Regions from separate parts of the Rhizobium sp. BK377 genome, predicted to be linked through region 2. Evidence: riboswitches for the same ligand, from Rfam matches in the RefSeq annotation. Region 2 holds a riboswitch; the other holds the start of a gene.
What was found. A riboswitch is a leader RNA that binds a small molecule or an ion and turns the genes downstream of it on or off. The one in region 2 is predicted to bind thiamine pyrophosphate.
Positions count from the first base shown of each region.

Region 1: it holds a riboswitch for thiamine pyrophosphate, as region 2 does, so the genes downstream of both, thiM (hydroxyethylthiazole kinase) here and FHT92_RS20175 (YkoF family thiamine/hydroxymethylpyrimidine-binding protein) in region 2, are expected to answer to the same signal.

Region 1 is NZ_JACIAC010000003.1:307,050-310,452, forward strand. Features, by position in the region: gene FHT92_RS16040 (DUF4139 domain-containing protein) at 1-188, opposite strand, end outside; gene FHT92_RS16045 (aldehyde dehydrogenase (NADP(+))) at 414-1,937, shown strand; TPP riboswitch at 2,093-2,191, shown strand; gene thiM (hydroxyethylthiazole kinase) at 2,243-3,043, shown strand; gene thiE (thiamine phosphate synthase) at 3,040-3,403, shown strand, end outside.
Region 2 is NZ_JACIAC010000005.1:112,728-116,130, forward strand. Features, by position in the region: gene soxR (redox-sensitive transcriptional activator SoxR) at 74-538, opposite strand; gene FHT92_RS20170 (NADPH-dependent FMN reductase) at 620-1,195, shown strand; TPP riboswitch at 1,369-1,483, shown strand; gene FHT92_RS20175 (YkoF family thiamine/hydroxymethylpyrimidine-binding protein) at 1,473-2,081, shown strand; gene FHT92_RS20180 (ABC transporter permease) at 2,096-2,887, shown strand; gene FHT92_RS20185 (ABC transporter ATP-binding protein) at 2,893-3,403, shown strand, end outside.

The DNA.
Region 1 (3,403 bases), on a different contig from region 2:
TCATCCATCTGGTCTGTCGGCACCTCGACGATAGCGTTGCCGTCGTCCCGGACATCAAGAGTACGAACATACTCGGCGACGCCGCCGGAAGACAGCCGGATCGACTTGATCGTTCCGGTTTGCGCGAATGCGGTTGTTGACAGCAGTACGGCGGTAAGTGCCGCGCAGACAGCGGATGTGTATTTCATATGGCCCCCCTCGGCGTTCAATCCTGCACGAGAATGAGCGTAAAAAAGGGGCGGCATTTCGGCATGCAATGCTTTTACGGCCGCTATCGGCTGACCTGTTCGGCGGCGCCACCGGGTCTCCGTCGGAGGTGTCCGTATTCGATGCGATATCGGGAAAGATGTCGTGAAATTGAGAAGACGAACGCCTATATACGTCACTCGAGTCTGTTTGAAAGGAAATCCGTCATGACTATCAATGGAAGCCTGCTCGTCGCGGGATCGGAAAAGCGCGGCACGCGTGGCGAGCTCTACGGTGTCGAAGCAGCCACGGGGATGGCGCTGCCCGTCTCTTTCGGTGGCGCCTCCGCCGAAGACGTCGAAGAGGCGACGAGGCTTGCATGGGAGGCCTTCGCCTCCTATCGGGAAACCGATCTGGAAACACGGGCTGCCTTTCTTGAAACCATTGCCAGCGAGATCGAGGCTATCGGCGACGAGCTGATCGTGCGGGCAATGGCGGAAACCGGACTTCCCCGCGGGCGCCTCGAGGGCGAACGCGCTCGCACGACAGGACAGCTACGGCTATTTGCGAAAGAGGTTCGCGAAGGCCGGTTCCAGGAGCTTCGTTTCGATGGCGCCGATCCTTCCCGCAAGCCGGTTCCGAAGCCCGATCTTCGCCTGCGCAACGTTCCCCTCGGCCCGGTCGCGGTTTTCGGCGCATCGAACTTTCCGCTCGCCTTCTCGGTCGCCGGCGGTGATACGGCGTCTGCTCTCGCGGCAGGATGCCCTGTCGTCGTCAAGGCGCATTCCGCTCATCCGGGCACGTCGGAACTGGTCGGCCGCGCCGTACAGCGCGCGGTTGCCAAGGCTGGCCTGCATGCCGGCACGTTTGCGCTTCTCTTCGATACCGGCTTCGAGGTCGGACAGAAGCTGGTGGCCGATGCGAGAATCCGCGCCGTCGGCTTCACCGGTTCGCGCCGCGGCGGAACCGCGCTGATGAAGATCTCTTCCGAGCGCAAGCAACCGATCCCGGTCTATGCCGAGATGAGCAGCATCAACCCGGTCATCTTCTTCCCGAACGCGCTGAAAACCCGCGCAGCTGAGATCGCAACGGCATTCGTGAGCTCGCTTGTCCTCGGTGCCGGGCAGTTCTGCACCAATCCCGGCCTCATTCTCGCCATCGATAGCGAAGGCCTGGACACTTTCATTGCCAAGGCGCGGGAGCTTCTGCCCGATGTCGGAGCCCAGACGATGCTGACAGGCTCCATCGCCAAGGCATTCTGTAATGGCGTTGCTCGGCTGGAAAAGCATCCCGAAGTCCGGCTCGTCGCCAATGGCAAGCCCGGCAGCGAATTCGAAGGCACGGCCGCTCTCTTCGAAACGACGGCCGCGGCATTCCTTGCACATCATGAGCTGCAGGACGAGGTCTTCGGTGCAGCCGGCCTTATCGTGCGCTGCCGTGATCTCGCCGAACTCGAGCGCGTCCTCGACGGTCTCGAAGGCCAGCTGACCGTTGCCCTGCACATTACGAGCGAAGACGAACAGGACGCAAAGCGCCTCGTTCCCAATCTGGAAATGCTTGCCGGACGCCTGCTCGTGAACGGCTTCGGAACCGGCGTGGAAGTATCGCCCGCCATGGTGCACGGCGGCCCCTACCCGGCAACGGCCGATGGCAGATCGACCTCCGTCGGAACGCTCGCCATCTACAGGTTCCTGCGTCCGGTCTCGTATCAGGACTTTACGACAAACCTGCTTCCGGCGCCGCTGCGTTGATCGAGTAGAGCAGCCGGACCCTAATCCGAAAAACCGGCATTTGAAGTTGCACCACGGGCGCTCGGGCGGCCCGTGGTGCGCATTTGCAAAACCTCAGTCTCAAAATCGTCATTTTGCCGGTGACATCGGCACCATTCTCTGCAAGAAAGAGTGCCGTTGAGAGACAGGGGCGCCCGTTCGCAAGAACTGGCTGAGAAGCACCCTTCGAACCTGAACCGGATAATGCCGGCGGAGGGAGTCGCTCGGGTCGCAGTCTGCTTCGTTGCACGATCGTTCCCGCGCCTGCCCCGCCCGAAAGGGGTACTATGGAGAACAAGACACCCGGAGCTTTGTTGACGGCGATGCGCACCAAGCCGCCGCTCGTGCAGTGCATCACCAATTATGTGGCCATGAACATCGCTGCCAATGTGGTGCTTGCGGCGGGTGCATCGCCTGCCATGGTCCACGCCGCCGAGGAAGCGGGCGAGTTTGCCGCAATCGCCGGCGCTTTGACCGTCAATATCGGCACGCTCTCCACCCAATGGATCGACGGCATGCATGCGGCGGCAAGGGCTGCAAACGCGAGCGGCAAACCTTGGGTGCTCGATCCGGTCGCCCATTATGCGACGTCCTTCCGCCGTAAGGCAGTCGCCGATCTGCTGGCGCTCCGTCCGACGATCATCCGCGGCAATGCTTCAGAGATCATCGCGCTTGCCGGTGGTGAGAGCCGTGGCCAAGGTGTCGACAGCCGTGACCCGGTTGAGCAGGCTGAAGCTTCCGCGCGGCTCCTTTCCGAACGGCATGGCGCGGTCGTCGCAGTCACCGGTGTGGTGGATTTCGTGACGGATGGCGCACAAGCGCTGCGCATCGAGGGCGGATCGGCACTGATGCCACAGGTGACTGCGCTCGGCTGCTCTCTGACCTGCCTGACGGGCGCCTTCGCCGCCACCGTTCCCGCCGACCCCTTCGCGGCTGCTGTCGCCGCACTTGCCACGTTTGCGGTCGCCGGCGAAGAAGCCGCGAAAAATGCGGATGGCCCCGGCTCTTTCTCCTGGCGTTTCCTCGATCAGCTTGCCGCGCTTGATGAAGCAAAGCTCGATGCAAAAATCAGGATCATCGCTGCATGAAACGCTTCGATCTTTCGCTCTATCTGGTTCTCGACCCCGATCTCTGCGCCGGAATCGGCATGATCGAGACGGCGCGGCTCGCCGTCGCCGGCGGTGCAACAATGGTGCAGCTTCGCGACAAGCGTGGCGGAACGGCAAGGATGATCGAGACCGGCCTGGCGCTCAAGGAGATCCTGAAGGATACGGGCGCCCTGCTTGTTATCAACGATGACGTGGAAGCGGCCATTGCAATCAGCGCCGATGGGCTGCATATCGGTCAGGACGATATGGTACCTGCCGCCGCACGTGCGATGATCGGCCCGGACATGATCCTGGGTCTCTCTGTTGAGACTGAGGCGCTGGCTGCGGCAATCGACGCTG
Region 2 (3,403 bases):
GCGGGGCCGACCCCGCTGCGTGCGCTATCAGGCCTAACATATGCGGCCATCAGCCAAAAGAAAGTCCGAAGGTCTAGGCACCAGGGTCGAGAAGCCGCGCGCCGGCGCCTTGCCTGCCGAGCACGTCGAAGGGATTACGCAGCGGACAGGCGTCGATCGAGAGGCAACCACAGCCGATGCAGCTCGTCAGATGGTCGCGCAGCAGACTGAGCTGCTTGATGCGTGCATCGAGATCATCCTTCCAGAGCGCCGACAGTTTCTGCCAGTCCTCGACTGTCGGCGTCCGGCTCTGCGGCAGGGTTTCGAAAGCGGTCTGGATTTCGGCAAGCGGGATGCCGACGCGTTGCGCCACCTTGATGATGCCGAGGCGCCGTAGCACATCGCGGCCATAGCGGCGCTGGTTGCCGCGGGTGCGGATGCTGGAGATCAGCCCCTTCGCCTCGTAGAAATGCAGCGCAGAAACCGCAAGTCCGCTGCGCTCCGCCACCTCGCCCACCGTCAGGAGCCTGCTCAAGGAGAATGCCGGTTTCTGCTGCATAGCCTATTGACCTCAATATTAGTTGAGGTTTTATAGACTGCGCTCCCGAGGCCGTAAAGCCGACATAAGAAGGAGCAATGCATGCAGAAACCCATGAGGCTTGCCATCATCTATGGCAGCACGCGCGAAGGGCGCACCTGCGACAGGGTGGTGAAATGGCTCGAAAGAGAACTCGCCCGCTTTCCGCAATTCGAGATCGACATCATCGACCCGCTGACATTTTCGCTGCCGCGAGAGCATGTACCGCATCATCCGGAGGCAACACGGCTTGCGGACAGGCTTCATCAAGCCGATGGTTTCATCCTCGTCACGCCGGAATACAACCACAGCTTCACCGCCTCCTTGAAATTCCTCATCGATCTGTTCGCTGAACCCTGGCACGGAAAGCCCATCGCCTTCGTCTGCTATGGCGGCATCTCCGGGGGATTGAGGGCCGTCGAACAGCTCCGCCTCGTCTTCGCGGAGCTTCACGCCGTCACGATCTGCGATGCCGTCAGCTTCACTTCCCCCTGGCGCCGTTTCGACAATGAAGGCTGGCTACAGGATTCGGAGGATGCGTTGCGCCGGCTTTCCCGAATGATGGCCCAGTTGCAATGGTGGACTGAAGCGCTGATCGCAGCCCGCAGCGACACGCCCTACGCCGGCATCGCCGCCTGAGACAACGACATCCGATTCCGTTTCTGGCAGGTACGGAACCGGCTGGACACCCGGACAGGACCTCCGTCCGGGTGTTTTCCTCCCAGCACCTGGTGCGTCCGAACCCTTACCGACCGTGCAGCCGGCTAGGAATTTTACGGTTGCGATATCGCAGGCCCGGTGATAGCTTCCGCCACAATTCACGGGGGAGCTCCGAATTGCCGGGGCTGAGATGTGAGGCGCATGCCTCCGGACCCTTCAAAGCTGATCTGGGTAATGCCAGCGGAGCGAGGTCCAAGTGTTTTCCGGCGCACAAGTGTCTCTATATCCGATGTCCGGCAATTTCGTCGGCATCATCCTTGAAGCGATCAAAGCTCTCGATCCCTATCGCGATCGTCTTCGCATCGAAACCGACGATATTTCCACGCTGATGGTCGGTCCGCCCGACGTGCTGTTTGCCGCCATGCGCGACCTCTTCGTCTCGGCTGCCGCAAGCGGCGAGCATTGCGTATTGTCCGCTGCGATCTCGCGGGGCTGCCCCGGCGAACCGGATGATGCAATCTGCGGCGCCGGCCTGTCCTCCAGCCGATCAGAGCCGCTCGCCGAGCGGATGGAAGCCGCGATCGCGGCAGTCAGGGATACGACCGAAACCGGTCAGCCAACGGCCGCCCAATTCTCTCTCTATGTCATGGGAACGGGCACTCATATGGACGAGATCTACGGCTGCATCGATTTTCTGAAGCGCTCGGGCACATTCGACCGCTCTAAGAATTTCTGCACCAAGCTGCGCGGTGATGCCGGTGCGATCTTCGCCACTATCCATGAAGCTTTCTATCGCTTTGGCGATCCCGAAGGTCATGTGACACTGGATATCACGGTCTCCGCGAACAGCCCGAGCAAAGCCTGAGACGCCGGACGGCAATGACCTTATCGAAACCGGATTCGACATTTGCGCCATTGAGGCGGGCCCTGCCCGCAATTCTTGCCGTGTTTGCCTTCCTGGCTGTCTGGGAGCTGTATGTCGATCTCTCCGGCATCAAGCCCTCCATCCTGCCCTCGCCTTCGCGGATCCTGACACAGGGCTGGCTGAACAGGCAGGCGCTGCTCGACAATACCTGGCCGACGCTTGGCGCGACGCTCGGCGGTTTCGCTTTGTCGCTGGTCTTCGCCTTCGCCTCGTCGGTCCTGATGGATTTCGTGCCCTTCATGCGCCGCGCCCTGCTGCCGCTCTTCATCGTCAGCCAGACATTGCCGCTAGTGGCAATCGCACCCCTGGTCGTACTCTGGTTCGGTTTCGGGATATTGCCAAAACTTCTGCTCGTCGCCCTCGTCACCTTCTTTCCGTTGCTGGTCGCCCTGCTGCAGGGTTATGAAGCGACGGACCGGGATATCGCCGAGCTTATGAGCTCCATGAAAGCGAGCCGCTGGCGCATCTTCTGCCTGGCGAGGCTCCCCTCCGCCATGCCCTTCTTCTTTGCCGGCCTACGCATTTCGATCACCTATGCTGTGGTCGGGGCCATCTTCGCCGAATATGCAGGCGCCGCACGTGGCCTCGGTATCTATATCCTCAATGCCAAGAACAATTTCCGGCCGGATCTCGTGCTTGCCGCCGTCATTGTTAGCGCCCTCCTGACCCTTTGCCTCTTCGGTCTCACGCTGGCGGTGCAGCGTTTCGTCATGCCCTGGCAATCTGCTGCGGAGAAACGCCCATGAGAGGAATGCTTGAGCTGAAGAACGTCTCGAAGTCCTTCGATGGCATGGAAGTGCTGAAGGACATTTCTCTTCATATCGCCAGAGGTGAATTCGTCTCGATCGTCGGCCCCTCCGGCTCCGGCAAGTCGACGATCCTGCGGCTGCTGACACAGGCGCTGCAGGCCGATAGAGGCGACATCCTTTTTGACGGCATGCCGCTCTTGCAAGCGCAGCACGTCTTCGCCTTCATGCCCCAGCGCGATGCGCTGATGCCGTGGCGAAGCGTCATCGACAATGCGATCCTTGGTCTCGAAGTGCACGGCATGCGCCGCAGCCAGGCGCGCGCCGTTGCAGCCCCTCTCTTTGAACGCTTCGGCCTTGCCGGTTTCGAAAATCACTATCCCGTGGCCCTCTCAGGCGGCATGCGCCAGCGGGCGGCCCTGCTGCGCACGGTGATCCAGCGGCAGGACATGCTGCTGCTCGATGAGCCCTTCGGGGCACTCGACGCGCTGACCCGCACCCAGATGCAGGAATGGC